One region of the Agrobacterium sp. 22-209-1 genome, then DNA from elsewhere that is predicted to be linked to it. Evidence: predicted binding sites of a transcription regulator. Region 1 holds the regulator's gene; each other region holds the start of a gene.

Evidence for each region. Region 1 encodes PhoB, which activates phosphate uptake and scavenging genes when phosphate is short. Its sites were predicted from a motif close to TGTCATNNANCTGTCAT; they were not measured.
Region 2: the regulator PhoB is predicted to act here: its motif matches at 2,564-2,580, upstream of ACQZ48_RS07455 (DapH/DapD/GlmU-related protein).
Region 3: the regulator PhoB is predicted to act here: its motif matches at 2,826-2,842, upstream of ACQZ48_RS08970 (BtaA family protein).
Region 4: the regulator PhoB is predicted to act here: its motif matches at 2,906-2,922, upstream of ACQZ48_RS16745 (DUF1045 domain-containing protein).

What each region holds. Positions count from the first base shown of each region.
Region 1 is NZ_JBNWCH010000017.1:6,433-10,888, reverse strand. It holds gene pstB (phosphate ABC transporter ATP-binding protein PstB) at 1-564, shown strand, start outside; gene phoU (phosphate signaling complex protein PhoU) at 661-1,386, shown strand; gene phoB (phosphate regulon transcriptional regulator PhoB) at 1,417-2,100, shown strand; gene ACQZ48_RS22795 (GcrA family cell cycle regulator) at 2,480-3,013, opposite strand; gene ACQZ48_RS22790 (aspartate aminotransferase family protein) at 3,445-4,456, shown strand, end outside.
Region 2 is NZ_JBNWCH010000002.1:638,847-643,302, reverse strand. It holds gene ACQZ48_RS07470 (esterase-like activity of phytase family protein) at 3-1,361, shown strand; gene ACQZ48_RS07465 (YunG family protein) at 1,601-1,948, shown strand; gene ACQZ48_RS07460 (hypothetical protein) at 2,122-2,469, shown strand; gene ACQZ48_RS07455 (DapH/DapD/GlmU-related protein) at 2,618-3,250, shown strand; gene ppx (exopolyphosphatase) at 3,298-4,456, opposite strand, start outside.
Region 3 is NZ_JBNWCH010000003.1:222,181-226,636, reverse strand. It holds gene ACQZ48_RS08980 (glycoside hydrolase family 25 protein) at 1-581, opposite strand, end outside; gene ACQZ48_RS08975 (class I SAM-dependent methyltransferase) at 816-1,535, opposite strand; gene ACQZ48_RS08970 (BtaA family protein) at 1,532-2,782, opposite strand; gene ACQZ48_RS08965 (transglycosylase SLT domain-containing protein) at 2,944-4,014, opposite strand; gene ACQZ48_RS08960 (LysE family translocator) at 4,151-4,456, opposite strand, start outside.
Region 4 is NZ_JBNWCH010000007.1:131,435-135,890, reverse strand. It holds gene ACQZ48_RS16760 (AraC family transcriptional regulator ligand-binding domain-containing protein) at 1-298, opposite strand, end outside; gene phnN (phosphonate metabolism protein/1,5-bisphosphokinase (PRPP-forming) PhnN) at 386-985, opposite strand; gene ACQZ48_RS16750 (alpha-D-ribose 1-methylphosphonate 5-triphosphate diphosphatase) at 982-2,118, opposite strand; gene ACQZ48_RS16745 (DUF1045 domain-containing protein) at 2,115-2,813, opposite strand; gene phnE (phosphonate ABC transporter, permease protein PhnE) at 3,078-4,427, opposite strand; gene phnE (phosphonate ABC transporter, permease protein PhnE) at 4,427-4,456, opposite strand, start outside.

The DNA of each region.
Region 1 (4,456 bases):
ATCACGCTCGACACCGACGATATCTACGATCAGGCAATCGATGTCGTGGAATTGCGCGCCCGCGTCGGCATGGTGTTCCAGAAGCCGAACCCTTTCCCGAAGTCGATCTACGAAAACATTTCCTACGGTCCGCGCATCCATGGTCTCGCCCGCAACAAGGCGGATATGGACCAGATCGTCGAGCAGAGCCTGCAGAAGGCCGGCCTCTGGAACGAAGTGAAGGATCGCCTGCAGGAATCCGGCACGGGTCTTTCCGGCGGTCAGCAACAGCGCCTGTGCATCGCCCGCGCGGTTGCCGTCAGCCCGGAAGTGATCCTGATGGACGAACCCTGCTCGGCGCTCGACCCTATCGCGACCGCAAAGGTCGAGGAACTGATCCACGAGCTGCGCACCAATTACACCATCGTCATCGTCACGCACTCCATGCAGCAGGCGGCGCGTGTTTCCCAGCGCACGGCCATGTTCCACCTTGGTCACCTTGTCGAGGAAAACGAAACCGACAAGATGTTCACCAATCCGGACGACCAGCGCACGCAGGATTACATCATGGGCCGCTTCGGCTGATCCCGGCCGGCGCTTTATCGAAACCGAACAAGACTGGTGCCTCTGCCGTGCCCGCTTCCGGGCACGCGCATGCAGGCCAAGCCGGAGGACTAGACCATGACGCAGACAACGACCCATTCGCATATTCTGTCGGCATATGACGACGAACTGAAATTCCTGACGCGCCGTATCGCCGAAATGGGCGGTCTGGCGGAACAGATGTGCGCCGATGCCGTGCGTGCGCTCGTCAACTCCGACGCCGCACTCGCCCAGAAGGTCATTTCCGACGACGCGATCCTCGATCATTCCGAGCGTGAGATCGGCGACAAGGCCATCGTCACCATCGCCAGGCGCCAGCCGATGGCGGCAGACCTTCGCGAGATCATCGGCACGCTACGTATTGCAGCGGACCTCGAACGTGTTGGCGACCTCGGTAAGAATACTGCCAAGCGTGTCATCGCGGTTGCCGGCACCGGCGTGCCGCGCAAGCTCGCCCGTGGCATCGAACACCTCTCGGAACTGGCGCTGGTACAGCTCAAGGAAGTCCTCGACGTCTATTCGACACGTTCGGCGGAGAAGGCAAATGCCATCCGCGAGCGCGACGAAGAAATCGACGCCATGTACACGTCGCTCTTCCGTGAGCTTTTGACCTACATGATGGAAGATCCGCGCAACATCACTACCTGCACGCATCTTCTGTTCTGCGCCAAGAACATCGAGCGTATCGGCGACCACGCCACCAATATCGCCGAGACGATCTATTACATGACCACCGGCAGCCAGCCGGAAGGCGAGCGTCCTAAGGATGACAGTTCCAACACGCTCGGTTCGGTGACCGAGTAACAGACAGGCAGCGGCTTGCGGAGTTAGTATATGGTGCCCAAGATTGCAGTTGTGGAAGATGAGGAAGCGCTGAGCGTGCTGCTTCGTTACAATCTCGAGGCTGAGGGATATGACGTCGACACGATACCCCGTGGAGACGAGGCCGAAATTCGGCTGCAGGAACGTATTCCAGACCTTCTTATCCTGGATTGGATGCTTCCCGGCGTTTCCGGTATCGAACTGTGCCGTCGGCTCAGAATGCGGCCGGAAACCGAACGCCTGCCCATCATCATGCTGACGGCGCGCGGTGAGGAAAGCGAAAGGGTTCGCGGCCTCGCCACCGGCGCCGACGATTATGTCGTCAAGCCGTTCTCGACACCGGAACTCATGGCCCGGGTCAAGGCCATGCTGCGCCGGGCTCGCCCCGAGGTTCTGTCTTCGGTGCTGAAATGCGGCGATATCGAACTGGATCGCGAGACCCATCGCGTTCACCGCAAGAGCCGCGAAGTGCGCCTCGGCCCAACGGAGTTCCGCCTGCTGGAATTCCTGATGACTTCTCCCGGCCGGGTGTTTTCCCGCTCACAATTGCTGGATGGCGTCTGGGGTCACGATATCTATGTGGACGAACGCACCGTCGACGTGCATGTCGGACGTCTGCGCAAGGCGCTCAATTTTTCGCATATGCAAGATGTCATCCGCACCGTGCGCGGCGCCGGATATTCAATGGAAGCCTGAGGAAACCGAAACCGATGGTTTCACTCGGGAAAAATTCCCAAAATTCAGAAGGCCCGCAGCCGGGATGGTGGCGGGCCTTCTGAATTCGAACCTTGCCCAACGCGTGTCCTTGTTGTTTTTGAAGGCAACAGACGGTCTGCTAAGAGTCGGATTGCGCGGTGAAACCAGACAGGAGGGATGGCGCGGCACGTCGCCGACGAACTCAAAGTATTTGCCGCAAGGGCGCGTCGCGATTTTACATCCGCAGAAGGCGGAAGAAGAGGAATTGGGAGCGCCTCTCAAACAGCGTGCGCCCATTCCGGGACCGCCTTGAGTTTTGCCATAAAAAAACGGGCCCGAAGGCCCGTAGTTTTTGAGTGTCGAATGCGTGCCGCAACACTCAAGCTTTGCGACGTTCGCTTACCGGCTGGTAGGCGAGTTTCGCATGGAACTTGCAATAGGGTGAAGATTCCAGCGCTTCACAACCGCAGAAATGGAAATCGTCTTTCAAGGGATCGCCGACCGGCCATTTGCAGGTGCGCTCCGTCAGTTCCGTCAACGTCAGGCGACGGGAAATCGGGGTGACGACGTTTCTGGAAGGAACGTAATCGAGGACTTCCGCGGTCTCGATGCCGATCTCTTCCTGAAGAGCCGTTGCTGCGTTGGAACGGGTCAGAACCCGAGCAGGCGCTGTGCCGACACGGCCCGCGAAATTCGTCGCGCGCGGGGCAGGAGCGGCGGCGCGCTTGGGCGCGGAACGCGCCGAAGTGACCGGGCCGCCGGCCTTGACGCGACCCGGCAGGTTGAGGCGGTGGACCTTGCCGATGACGGCATTACGGCTGACACCGCCCAGCTGCGCTGCTATCTGGCTGGCGCTAAGTCCCTCGGACCACAATTTCTTGAGTTTTTCGACCCGTTCGTCTGTCCAGTTCATGCCGCTTCTCCGCTCGTCGCGTATAATGTCGGCAGAATCCATCTCCGCCTCGCGGGCGTGCCGCGAGCGTGGTTTCTGCCTGATTTTCGGTGACTAGTTCCGCCGCAATGCAGTCTAGTAATTAGCGATTAACCTAGTGCCACGCAGACTCCGTGGCAAGAGTCGTGGGAATCATCTCGAATCGATTTTCCGGTTTTCCCCAACTTGCTGGCGAGTTGAGTCTGAAAGGCAACACCTTGGGCCTCATCCGCCGCCACCTACTAGGGCTTGAGAAGCCCGAGAAACGCGGACTTTTGTTGACATCGGCAGGCGAAGTGACAATAGTGCCCCTGCCGCCGCGAGGCGGCATTTTTGATTTTCAGGCGAGGGATAACCCCGAAAGCCTATTGACAACTGTCTGACAGCGCAACCGCGCAAGGAGTGATACAGCCATGGCCGAAGCCGCCGCGCCATTGTTCGATACGTTTGCAAGAGCCCCCCTGCGCTTCGAGCGAGGCGAGGGCGTCTGGCTGTTCACGGAAAGCGGCGAACGATATCTGGATTTTGCGGCCGGCGTTGCGGTCAATTCACTGGGTCACGCCCACCCGCACCTCGTGGAGGCGATCAAGACCCAGGCCGAGAAGGTCTGGCACGTCTCTAATCTTTATGAAGTGCCGGGCCAGGAAAAGCTTGCAAAGCGCCTGACGGAAGCGACATTCGCAGACAAGGTCTTCTTCACCAATTCCGGCGCGGAAGCGCTGGAATGCGCGATCAAGACGGCGCGCCGTTATCATTATTCCAAGGGGCATCCGGAAAAATTCCGCATCATCACCTTCGAAGGCGCCTTCCACGGCCGCACGCTCGCAACGATCGCCGCCGGCGGCCAGCAGAAATATCTCGAAGGTTTCGGTCCCAAGGTCGAGGGTTTCGACCAGGTGCCCTTCGGTGACGTTGATGCGCTGAAAGCCGCTATCACGGACGAGACGGCCGCGCTGCTGATCGAACCCATTCAGGGCGAGGGGGGTATTCGCGCACCAGCCAAGGAATTCCTGCAGCTGCTGCGGTCGCTCTGCGATGAGCATGGCATGCTGCTGATTTTCGACGAGGTCCAGACTGGTGTCGGCCGCACGGGCAAGCTCTTTGCCTATGAGCAGACAGGTGTTGCGCCGGATATTATGGCGGTTGCCAAGGGTATCGGCGGCGGCTTCCCGCTCGGCGCCTGCCTTGCGACGGCGGATGCCGCTTCCGGCATGACGGCAGGCGTGCATGGCACCACCTATGGCGGCAACCCGCTGGCCATGGCTGTTGGTAACGCCGTACTTGATGTCGTCCTCTCCGAGGGCTTCCTGGAAAAGGTTCGTGATGTCGCGCTGGTTTTCCGTCAGGGCCTTGCTTCGCTGAAAGATCGTTATCCCGATGTCATCGAGGAGATTCGCGGCGAAGGCCTGCTTCTCGGCATCAAGG
Region 2 (4,456 bases), on a different contig from region 1:
TCATGAAGCACATTCTTTTTGCGTCCTGCGCCATCCTTGCACTCGCCTCCATCTCGCAAGCCGCCGAACAGGAGTTCCCGGCAAAGCTGGTCTCTCACGCCATCCTGCCGGCAAACACCATCATCCCGGCGCCCACGGACGCGCCTGAGCACCTCAAGACCTCCGCCAAGTTCACCACCGCCGACCGCAAGCGCGCGGAAGGTCTCGGCACCGTACCCGGCAAGGACGGCGTGCGCCTGACCGGCCTTTCCATGCCGTTCAACGGCCAGCCGATGCAGGGTTTCTCCGGCATCAAGGCGATGCCCGACGGCAGCTTCTGGAGCCTCTCCGACAATGGCTTCGGTTCCAAGCTCAATTCCAGCGACGCCATGCTGATGCTTCACCACCTGAAGTTCGACTGGGATGCCGGCAAGGTCAACGCGCTGGAAACCGTGTTCCTTTCCGATCCTGACATGAAGGCGCCCTTTCCCATCGTTCTGGAAGGCTCGAGCACGCGTTACCTAACGGGCGCGGATTTCGACGTTGAATCCATTCAGCCGGTTGCCGATGGTTTCTGGGTCGGCGAGGAATTCGGTCCCTACATCCTGAAATTCACCCGCGACGGTAAGCTGACCGACGTCATCTCTACCAAGGCCGGCGACATCGAGGTGAAGTCTCCCGACCATCCCGCCCTTGCCCTGCCCGGCAACCCGACGCAGAAAATGCCCGCTTTCAACCTGAAGCGTTCAGGCGGTTATGAGGGCATGGCGCTCTCCAAGGACGGCTCGAAGCTCTACGGCCTGCTGGAAGGCCCGCTTTACACAGCCGACGGCCAGGTGGAAAAAACCGAAGACGGCGCGACCGCGCTGCGCATCGTCGAACTCGACACCGCCAAGAAGGAATGGACCGGCCGCAGCTGGCTTTATCCCCTGGCGGAAGGCGGCGAGGCAATCGGCGACTTCAACATGCTGGATGACGCGACCGCCCTCGTCATCGAGCGCGACAACGGCGCCGGCACCGCCGACAAGGCCTGCGCCGACCCCAAGGCTCCGGCTGCGGACTGCTTCGCCCGCCCTGCCAAGCTGAAGCGCATCTACAAGATCGAATTCAACGACGCCAATGTCGGCAAGTCCGCCCGCAAGATCGGCTATATAGACCTGATGAAGATCTCCGACCCGGACAACAAGAAGCGTCAGGGCGGCGGCAACGGCTATTACGACATGCCTTTCGTCACTATCGAGAATGTCGACCGTGTCGATGCCAACCATATCATCGTCGGCAACGACAACAACCTGCCCTTCTCGGCCGGTCGGGCTCTGGACAAGGCTGACGACAACGAATTCGTCCTGCTGGAGGTCAAGGACCTGCTGGACGCAAAGTAAGACGAAGGCTGCTGTCACTTGCTTTGACGGCTGCGAATGATCCCGACGGAGCGCCCGGCAGACACAAATGTCTGCTTGGTGCTCCGTTGCTATTTTCCAGAGCTAGAGCAACTCCGGTGAACGCCGGCTCACCTCCATGGCTCTAACTCTTTGTTTTTGCGCATTTTCAGAAGTAAACCGAGCGCACTTCTGCTGAAAATGCTTTAACCGAAACATACGTGTGGAAAAGAAGACGTTTCATGCAGGACCATGCAGAAAGACTTTATTACGCCCTGAAGAAAAGTTGGTCGGGCGAGACGAGCGGCTTCTGGTCGCGGGAAAACCCCGCCAAGGGCCAAGGCAGCGTCACCGCGCTGGTGGTGCAGGATATTCTTGGCGGCGAACTCGCCAAAACCGCCATCAGCGGCACCGAGCATTTTTACAATATCGTTGAAGGCACGCGCTGGGATTTCACCTTTAGCCAGTTCGATGTTCCGGTCGGCTATCAGGACAGGCTTGCCAGCCGCACCGAAGCCATGGCGACAATAACGCCGTTGCAATATGCCTATCTCAGCGCCTGCATCCGCAAGGCGCTCGGGCACGGCTGAGCCGTTTGCAAAGCAACGCCAGCCCATTGCCGTTTCGATCCGCGCATCGCGGCGCGGTGGTCAACCAGTGTGTTGCGTTTCAGGACCATGATTTCAATCTTTCCCGCAAAGCGGACACAATCCATGCGATAATATCGCCAGCAAAATGGTTGCACCGACAGGAGAGACATTCGATGAGTGAGAGTTGCCCGGTTCTGACACCGGCTGAGCGGCAAGTTCAGAACATATTGGAGCGGACGGAAGCAGCGATGATGGCAACCGTTCATGCAGCGCTCGAACATGCCAGCAAAGAGGTCACTGAGGCGTTCCGGGCCGTTGGTTCAGACATGCAGCCGCCGCCCCACGATTATTTTGCCGCTGTCGCCCATCAGCAGCTCTTCCTGATGTTATGCGGGGCCGACCCGAAAACCTTCGAGGGCGGCGACCCCGACATCGCCGGCCACCTCATCCGGAACGCGCAAAACATATCCGACCACTACTGGAAGAAAACGCCTGCCGCGGCAGATGTCCCTGGCAAGTGATACGCTCTGCGTAAGACAGGGCTTCGCGGCACGCGGCGGCACGCGCGATCTGCGTTTCAGAAGGATGCCCGGCCGGACACCTTTTGCCATTCCACGTCACAGCACCTTCATCATCACCGGTTAAGCAGGCGCAAATTCGGAGGCTGGAATGGATTCGACCGCACAGATCAAGCGCCCGAAAATCGCAGAGACCGTCATCCATGCGACGGCGAGCATAAGAGATTCCAATATCGGCGAATGCTGCGAAATTCTGGCTGACACCGCCCTGCACAATGCCGACCTCGGCAATTACTCCTACCTTGGACCCCGTTGCATGGTAGGCGATGCAACGATCGGAAAATTCTGCGCCATCGCCGCAGAGGTCAGAATAGGCGCTCCGAACCATCCCATGGACAGGCCATCCATGCACCGTTTCAGCTATTGCCCTGAATATTATTCTGCGGATGCCGGGCGCGATGACGCCTTTTTCGAGCGGCGCAAGGCGGATCGCGCCATCATCGGTCACGATGTCTGGATCGGTCACGGCGTTATCGTCTTGCCAGGTGTCACGGTTGGAGACGGCGCAGTGCTCGCCGCCGGCGCGGTCGTCACCAAAGATGTGCCGCCCTACACCATCGTCGGCGGCGTTCCCGCGAAGATCATTCGCGAACGATTTTCGCGATCCATCGCGGAAAAGCTGTCTTCAATCGCATGGTGGGACTGGCCATTCGAAACAATCATGGCGCGGCTTTCCGACTTTCAGTCGAGCGACATAGAAGCATTTTGCGAGCGCTGGTCATAGCGAACACAAGAACCGTTCCTGTCACAAAACGGAAACATCGCCGTTCGTTACTCGAACACGAAGGCCAGCCGCTTGCCCGTCAGCTTCGCCAATTGCTGCAGGCGGCCATCCAGTCGCTCGCCGGCGAAATCGCAATAATCGTGCGGCACGACGAATTCCAGATCGAGATCGGGGTTGCCGGATTTGCGAAATTTCAGGTGGTCGACGACGCCCGGCATCGAGGCCGAGAAGAGGTAAACGACGCGGAGCAGGCCGCCCAGCAGCTTGCCGAGTTCCTGCAACCGGTCTCCCGCCATGGCTGCGAGCGGCTGCGTGGTGCCGTTGTCGTTCAGACCTTCGAAGCGATAATAATTGGCGAGCGCAATATAGGCGCGGCCGGGATGGGTGATCGCCACGAAGGAGGAATGGGCGATGATGTTGAGTGCCTGCAATCCGCGATAATCGGGATGGGCGCGCCAGCTGATATCGGCCAGCAGGCAGGCCGCCTGCCGGTAGCGACTTTCCTCTTCCGTCTCTTCGATACCGAAGACAGGAAAGGTCCGGCCGCTCCAATCCGCCAGTTCGCGTGCATGTTCGGGCGAGCGGGCGCGCAGAATGGCAAGCTCATCCGCCGCAACCAGCAGCGGATCAGAATTCCGCTCTTCTTCCGTCAGCAGCGAATAAAGATACCCTTCACGCACGCCCTGCGCTGAGAAGGCGATCTTGGCCGGCTTCATCGCTCTCAGAACTTCCCGCATGGCGATGGCACCGAAGGGAAGAAGCGAGCGGCGGTTCTTGGAAACCGCCTGCCAGGCCGGATCCTTGCTATCCCGGGAGACGATGACTTCTTCCAGAAAATTCAGCATTTCCGCCAGCGGCAATTCATATCCCTGCATCATGTGCAGCGGATAGCCCGATATCTCCATGTGCAGCTTGGCGATGTTTCGCCATGTGCCGCCCACCGCGTAAAAGGTGCGCCCCTCACCCGCCGCCAGAAGTTTGGCGAAGGATTTGACGTGTTTTCTGGCAATCGTCGCCGCTTTTTCCAACGAACCGTCCGACTGCTCCGACAGCCGCAGACCGCCGAGCGGCAGGGTGATGCCCTCGCCGCAGTTCTTACCCTTGATGTCGATGAGTTCGAGCGAACCGCCGCCGAGGTCGCCGGCGATACCGTCTGGATCATGGAAACCGCTGATCACGCCATAGGCGGAATAAAGCGCTTCCTTT
Region 3 (4,456 bases), on a different contig from region 1:
AGATTGTCGCGGTGAAAGTCGACTGAGGTATAGATGATCGGGCGCTTGCCGTAGTGGGCTTCGATGCGGTCGAGGAAACGTTGCATTTCGGCGCGCACGATACCCGGGGCAGGGCGGGTCTTGCAGGTGGGGGAGGAAGGATTCCACTCCACGTCGAGAACCGGGGGCAGGGTGACGGCGTTCTTCGGAACGTTGCGAATGAACCATTCGGCCTGGGCGTCCGCTGTGGAGCAGAAATAATAGAAATGGTAGGGCGCGTGCAGAATATCGGCCGCCGCCGCGCTGCGCCAATGGTCGCCGAATTTCGGATCGATACGGTCCGACCCTTCCGTCGCCTTGATGAAGACGAAGGAGACGCCGGATTTGCGCACGGTTTGCCAGTCAACGTCGCCATTCCATTTGGACACGTCGATGCCGTGTACCTCGTGGCGGTGCGGGTTGTTGACGCCGAAATCCTGCGGGTCGGTATCAGAAAATTTCGGCCTGGAAACGGATGCGGTTTCCAGCAGGTCGTAACTGGTAGAGGTGCAGCCGCCGATCAACAGCAAAGCCGACAATAGTGCCGATAAACGCAGCCGCATTGAAACCCTGATGAAAGTGTTGCCCATCCCGCGGCCGCAAAACGGCGCGCCATATCTCTCAATTTACGCATAACATGGTAAACAAGCGGTTATGGCAAGGGGCTAGGTGCTTTTTGCATCTCGCAAGCCGCTGGATTTGCAGCGATTTGCGATTTTTACTGCTGAAACCTCGCCCGGCGAAGCCTTGAAGGCGACGTCGCATGCGCGCATGTGGGTTTTGCAATCCGTCGGGAATCAGGCGTCGGCCAAGATGCGGTGGTTTTTCGGCTGCTGCGCTTCGGCAACCGGGAGCGTGATGACAGCCCGCCAGGCATAACCCCGGGCGATTTCCTCGAATTCGAGATTGCCGTCAAAACGGCCGGCCATATTGGCCAGAACATAGCGAAGATTGGCGCGGGGCGTGACGTGGAAACGGGTGAGCCAGGCTTGCAGAAGGGTGCGGAACCACTTCGGCAATTGTTCCTGCTGGCCGAAATCGACGATATGCAGTGAGCCGCCGGGCTTCAGCGCCGTGAGCGCCTGTTCGATCGCCTTTTCCCAATCCGGTATCATCGACAGCGCATAGGGGATCATGACGCGGTCGAAGCCCTCGGGTTGGCCGAATTCCGAGGCGCGGAAGGCAGTGGCGTCTGCCACGCGCAGCATGGGGCGTTCCGCCTTGCCGGCGAAATTTTCGGCTGCGGTCAGCAGCATTTCGGCGGAAATGTCGAGGCCGAACAGTTTCGCCTGCGGAAATTTGCGGCTGGCCAGCAGCAGGTTGCGGCCGGTGCCGCAGCCAACTTCCAGCAAGGTGCCACCTTTCGGCACGTCGAGGCCGGAAATGGTTCTGTCGCGGCCGAGAAGGTAATATTTGCGGGTGATATCGTAGATATGCCGCTGGTGGCGATACATGCGGTCCATCAGGCTCGCATGCGCGCTGTCTGCAAGGCCTACATTCTCGCCGATGGTTTTCATGCCATAGCCCTCTGGTAGATATGGAAGCCGCCGTAGATGGCCGAGCGGTCCATGGCGTTGAGCTCGTTGGAGCGCTCTTCGAGATAGACCCACTGGTTGCGGATGTCAGGCGAAAGCCGGCCTTCGATGACGCTCTTTTCGGCGGCGGTGCGGAAGATGACGCGCGCGCCGGATGCCGCGGTGCGGCTGATCTGCGACCATAATTCGTTGAGCTGCGTGTCCGTCATCCAGTCCTGCGCATCTAGGAGGATATAGCGGTCGACGGCGCTTGCCGGCTTTTTGGAGAGAAGCTCGGTATAGGTGGCGTGGTGCACGGCAACGCGTGCGGTGTTGTTGCGGATCGTTTCGTAATATTCCGACTTGAGATAGGCGGGCAGGGCACCCTCATGCGGTTCGGGATAACGGCGCGCGAAGGCCTGCCAGGCGAAATAATTGTCGCTGAGCGGGAAGTTGCAGGCGAGCTTTTCCAGCCGCTCCTTGAGCACGGACGCAACCGTGCCATCGGCGGAAAGGCTGGCCAGCTCGTCATATTGGCGCGGCGGAATGCCAAGGCCGAAAAGCGAGCTTTTGCGCTTCGTCAGCCAGCGCACCACCGGCTTGTCGAAAAGGGGTGCGACCTTGCTGTCGAAAAACTGGCGCTGTTCGTCCAGCGTTCGGGTGTTGGCCATTTCGGTGAGCTTCACGCCGTGCAGCCGGGCCATGAGATGACCGGCGCCGATGAAGCGGCCGAGCAGGCCGGTGCGATAGATATTCCTGTCGAAGACAGAGATGCGGCGCCGGCCGGAAAGGGTGCGCTTCGACCAGTATGCCTTGGTCGTGGCGTCGAGATGCTCGGCGATGAAGCGGTCGTAACCGATGCTGTTGCTGCGGTGGTTGGCGCGGCCGAAGTGGCGCACCACGTCCTGATGGGCGGGCAGATGGCGGAAGGCGGCGAGCTTCAGCTTGTTCAGCGCAATGTGGTGCGGGTTGAGGTCCACGACATCGATGCTGGCCGGATTGCGGGAGAGGTAGGCCAGCATGTTGCAGCCGCCCGAGCCGATGGTGACGATGCGGTGGCCTTCGCCAAGCTCCATCGCCTCCATGTCGATTTCCGGGTCTTCCCATATCTGCGGATAGACGAGGCCGGAAAAGAGGACGCCGAAGAACCGCTCGGACAGACCGCTTTTGGAGAGTGCCTTGTGCTGGAGCAATGCAGACTTCAGTTTCGTGTTCTTGCTGAAGCCGGTCTTGGGTGCCGCACTCGTCATATGTTCACCTCTCAGTCGATTGAGAGGCGTCTACAGCCGTCACACTACAGTTTGATGACAGGGGCTGTGGGTGAAAACAATGAGACGAAAAGACGCTGTGAAACGATCGGCGTCTAAGTTGCCACGAATCCAGACTGCATTCCCAATGCAGCCGGAGGCCATCACTTGCGCAGAACGTGCAGCATGCCCTTGCGCTTGGCGTCGTAGTAATAACCGCGCGCATAAAGCCGGACCGCGTTATCGCGGTCGTTACCCGCCACAACCCATGCGCCGCGCAGATATTTGACGGCGTATTTGAGGTTGGTTTCGGCATCGAACAGGCCGGAAGCGGGACCATCGAAGCCCATGGAGCGGGCCGTGGCATGCCTGATCTGCATCAGGCCGAAATTGCCGCTGCTATAGGCGCCGGGATTATACATGCTTTCACGCCGCACCACGCGATGAACCAGATCTTCCGGCACATCGTACATGGTGGCGTATTTGGTAATAAGGCCGCTGAGCTTTTCGCGTCCGACCGGGGCCGCCATCGATTCGTTCTGGCGGATAGCGGCAAGCGCGGCGTTGGTCGGGCCGGCTGCATAGGCCAGAACCGTGCTGTCCGGCTTTGGCAGCGGAATGACTTTGCGTTCGGCCGTCAGTTCAGTGCCGATGGAGGGCGAACCGGGCGGCGGCGGCGCGGGCGGGAAGCTGCCCTTGACGGCAACCACCTGCGGCAGATCGGCAGCGGCATTGTGGGCAGCCGGCTTGGCCGCCATGTCAGCCGTTTCGATGGCTGCGGCCGCCGGAGTGGCGCTTGTCGGTGCGAGTGCCGTGGCCGTGGTCGGCGCAGATGTCGTCACACTCGCTTGGGCGACTTCGTTCTGCTGCGGTTGCATCTGGGCGGCGATGGCTGCGGCCGCAGCAATTTCAGAAGCCGGCGGCAGCGCCACGCGTCCGCCCTTGACGGCGACGGCGGTGGGAAGTGCCGCAGGCTGGGAAGACGTTGCGGTTTCGGCGGTCTTAACCGTTGCTGCTGCTGCCGGGGTCACGCCCGTTGCTGCTTCGGCCGTCGCCGGCTGCGGCGATGTTTCCGCGGGAGTGGTCGCGGGATTGACTGTCGCGATCGTCGGGCCGTTCGGTCCTTCCTTTGCGGTATATTCGACGCTGGTACATGCGCTCAATGCCAGTGCCAGACCCACGGTGGAAGACAGAAGAAGTGCACTTCTTCCGCGGAATTTGCCGGAATTTCGCATGTTGCCGCCTTCGTTATGCCTGTCTTTCGATACCCCCGCGTCGAGCGAAGCAGGCAGTGTCCCGTCGAGCCTTCATTAACCTATTGTAAGGATAGCGGCAAGCCGGTGCGTTTCTCCCCGGCTTTCGGGCGGTTTTTCAGGCCGCGATGCGCCTGTATCCGGCACTGACGGCGCGGCCGGAAATAAAGTGGGTGCGGTATTTCGGCCGGATTTTCTTATCGCCCGACATGCGGCGCACCATCGCCAGAGTAGGCCCGGCAAACAGCGCCTGCCCGGTCAGAATCACCAACGCCTGAAGAAGAATGGCGGCCTGCGCCATGGCGAACGTTTCAATTGCATTGCCGGAAGTGGACACGAATTGCGGCAACAGCGCCAGAAATAAAGCGAAGTAGCGCGGGCGCAAGGCGGCAATGGCGTAACAATCGCGGAAAATGCCGCTCCA
Region 4 (4,456 bases), on a different contig from region 1:
GTACCGTCGGTGCGCTGATCAGCCCATATCCGAACGCGCCGGATGCACCCGCCGGAAAGGTGGAGGCGCATTGCAGACCGAAGGCGTCGTCGCCGGAAATCAGTGCGCAGGTTTCGAGCAGGCGGGAAAATCTATCGAGGCTGATGCGTTCCGTCAGGCTGCTGAATGTGGCTGGATCAATGTCCAAAGCCGCGCATATCGGCACAATATCGATGCCCCGGGACCGGGCATAATTGCTGACGCCGGCAGCCAGACCGGCCACCACAGTTATCTCGTCACTGACCCTCTTTTCGGGCATCCCTCGCCTTGGCGTACCATGTTTGGAAATTGTCGCCTGATGGTAAGCTTTGAGAGAGCGTTTGTCGAGCAGCCCGGCTTCGGGATTTTAAGTGCGATTGGTGTCTGCGCTTTGCTCCAGCACCTGCATGATGGCTTGGCCGGCATCTTCGATAGCGCCGCTATTATCGACGGTCGTAACGTCGAAATCTCCATTGACGTTCAGCGAGCTGCGTTCCAGCCGCCGGAGAATATCGTCCCGGCTTTCCCGCCCGCGCTGCTCCAGCCGCCTTGCCAGCACATCCGGCCGGGCAACGATATTCACGACCTTAAGACGGGAAAAGGCGGTTCCGAATTGCGGCAGGGCGGAACGTGAACCGTTGGCGATGACCACGTCTCCCACATTGAGATGATGGTAGACAGCGGCCGGGATGCCATATTTCAGCCCATGCGCCTGCCAGGATACCGCGAAGGCGCCCGCATCTTCCAACCGGTTGAACTCGTGCATCGAAACGGCATCGTGGTTTTCACCTCCGGCATCGCCGCTGCGGGTAATGACGCGGCGGGTGAAATGAAAGCCCGGCCGTCCACACAATCGCGCTGCCGCGTACTCCATCAGCGTATCCTTGCCGGCCCCACTGGGGCCGACAACCACGATCATCGTACCCGGCGATTGCTCGCGCCGATTATCCTGCCCATCATCGTTCATGCCACGCGCTTGCCCTGACGCCAGACGGAACGGGCGACCGGCACACCGTCCTCGCGGTGAACCCGGACCAGATCGGCCCGCAATCCCGTCGCGATACGACCGCGATCAAGAAGGCCGACGGTGCGCGCCGGCGTGGCGGTGACCATGCGCAGCGCTTCCGGCAGGCTGATGGCTTCCACCTGATCGGCGAGCAGGAATGGCGCAAAGAGTAGGCTGAAGGGCACGTAGTCGGAAGAAAGAACATCCAGAACGCCGATCTCGGCAAGATCGCGGGCGGCTATGTTGCCGGAGTGGGACTTGCCGCGAACGATGTTCGGGGCACCCATCAGCACGCTCATGCCGGCGCTGTGCGAGGCTTTTGCGGCTTCGACGCTGGTGGGGAATTCCGCCAGTTTCACGCCGTGGCCGATAGCCTCGCCGACATGCGCTTCGGTGGCGTCGTCATGGCTTGCTACGGTAATGCCGCGCTCGGCGCAGCGGGCGGCCAGATAATCGCGGTGCTTGGCGGAATATTCGGCCGACGCCGCCTGCCGGCGCCGCACGAACTCGGCGAAAGCCTCGTCGCTCAGCCCGCGCTTCTTCTGGTAATAGAATATATATTGATCCATCGACTGGAACTGGCGCTGCCCCGGGGAATGGTCCATCAGGGAAATCAGCCGCACGCGCGGATCGGTTTCGAAGTCTTCGAAATGTTCTAGTACATCCGAGGAGGCGACTTCACAGCGCAGATGCAGCAGGTGATCCGAACGAAGGCGATTCTGATCGGCCGCGGCCTCGATGGCGTCAGCCATTTCGCGCATTTCACCCTTCTTGAAGCCGCCGTCTTCATCCGAACCGAGCCGCAGGCAGTCGAATACGGTGGTGATGCCGGAAGCTGCCACCTGGGCGTCATGGGCCTGAATGGCGGCGATTTTGTCCCAGATCACGCCGGGGCGCGGCGAATAATGTTGCTCGAGATGGTCGGTATGCAGTTCCACCAGACCCGGGATCAAATAATCACCTTCCAGGTCTTCGCCGGTTTTGGAGGCGCCTGCGCTGATATCGGCGATCTTGCCGTCACGGATCAGGACGGAGCCCAGAATAATATCGTCTTCCAGAACGATACGGGCATTGGAAAGGGCGTGCTCGGTCATGGGGTCGCATCTTTCTTTGGAGGCTGGCCAAGGGGGCGCCAGCTATGAACGGTAAATGGCGCGCCGCGCGTTTCTTCAATGAACAAGGCGAGGCCGGAAATGCTGAGGGGTCGATCGGTGAATTCGGAAAACCGCGCCGAAAGCACCTTGTGCATGGCGGGCTGCTCGCTCTCGTCGATGCGGCCGGTCAGCGTCATATGAAAACGGAAATCATCCATGACATGCGGATAACCCCAGAGAGATAGATTCTGCCGCTGGCTCTCCGTTAGCATCTGTGGCCGCCGACGGGCAATATCGGTCTCTGAAAGGGGCGCGCGAAACCGGTCGAAATGATCGACGATCTCGGCGGCAAAATCCTGCAGCGGCTGATAGGTGCGGTCCGGGACCAGTGCAAAAAAGGGCCCGAGTGCACCGACGACGACGCGCGGAATTTCGAAGGTGGACTGGCTGGCCGCGAAATCTTCGAAGGCCGTGAGCAGTTCCGCTTCGCTGTATTTTTCGGCAAGCTCGAAAGGAGCCTTCAGGGTCGCGTGGAAACCGTAACGGCGTGGCTCCTCCGTGATCTCGGCATAGTCGTCGTGGTCGTCATGCAGCGTGCCGGAAAATGCGTTGCGGCCCAGCCATCGTGACGCCGCCTCCGTCAGCGGGTGATCTTTAGCCGGAGAAAAATAGATGGCATAGCGCACGGCAAGCACTCTTCAGTGTCATGGGAGACCAGGGATGAGAAGCTATTTGGCGTGACTCGCCGGCTTCCCGCAAGGTCAGGAGTGCGAGGTAATTGGTTTCCGTGACAGAATGATGATGCCGAGGGAAAAAAGCGTATTGGAAATGCGGCAGGCTTCGGAATGTGCTGAAGACACAGACGGAGATGATGACGACCGGCATAAATCGGGACTGTGCGGGTGTTCCGCGGAGAGGACGAACATCGTTACGACGTTCGCCATTCCATCCCTTCAGACTTAGTGTTGTGTTTTGCCGATCAGCCGCGAACGTAGAGAATTGGAGATGTGGTCGAAGAGGAAAACGACAAAGAGGATGAGCAGGACCATATAAGCGACCTTGTCCCAGTCGGCATTCGTACCCATCGCCTCTAGCAGTTTCAGGCCGATGCCGCCGGCGCCCACCGCGCCGATGATCGTGGCGGAGCGGGTGTTGCTCTCCCAGAAATACAGTGATTGGGAAATGAAGACCGGTAACACCTGCGGCAACACACCGAAGCGGTTGACTGCAATCGGGGATGCGCCGACCGACTTGACGCCCTCGCGCTGCTTGTCGTCGACATTTTCCAGTGCCTCGGCATAGACCTTGCCGAGCGCTCCGGTATCGGTGAAGAAGATCGCGGCAATGCCGGGGATCGGTCCGGGACCGAAGCTGCGGGTGAAGAACAGCGCCCAGATCAGCATGTCGATGGAACGCAGGAAGTCGAACAGACGTTTCATGCCCCAGTTTGCTGCCCTGTTGGCGGTGATGTTGCGGGCGGCGATGAAGGCGAGCGGCAGGGCGACGAGCGTGCCGAACAGCGTGCCCACAAAGGCCATGACCAGCGTCTGCATCAGCTTGGACAGAATATCGGCATGCTGCCAGACGCTGTTGTCGAGGAAATCATCGACCATATGTCCGATATTGGAGCGTGCGGGATCGAGCCGCTCTCCCCAGAGCGCGAGAGCCGCAAGCTCACCATAACCCTTGCCCCAGAATTCCGATTTGGTGTCGAACAGGAAATTCGCCCATCCGAGGAACCGGCGCTGGACATAGACCTGACTGGTACGGATTTCTGCCTGACCGGCAAAGCCATAATGGACGAGGACCTTCTTGCCGTCCTGCTGGATTTCGTCGGGTATCCCCTGTGGTGCGACAGCCCCGTCTTCGTTGATGACAATTGGATAGTTCCTGCCGTCGATATAGACATCCACTTGAGTCGGGGTCACGTCGAGGCGGTTTTCCATACCCCTATAAACGACGCTGTAACCGCCACCCGGCAGGGGCTGCAGCCAGTCGATCTTTGCATCAACCGGATATTGTCCGCGGCTCGACCATTGCGGTTCAACCTTGCCGTCTTCGAAACGCAGGCGCGGCTGGGCGCGCCAGGAGTACCAGTCCTGAATATAGCTCGAAGCGCGATCCCACCGCCCCTGCATGAAGGCCGGTCCAACATTGAAGAAGAAAAAGCAGCCAATGAGATAGGCGGTGACGGCAAGAAGGCCGACGAGCAGGCCATACCGTTGCATGAAACTGCGGTTGAATACGCCGGGATATGCAGCCGTCAGTCTTTCGCGGTCGGCGGTGTTGAGAATGAAGCTGGACGACATCAGGCCGCTCCCCGTCCGAATTCGAAGGA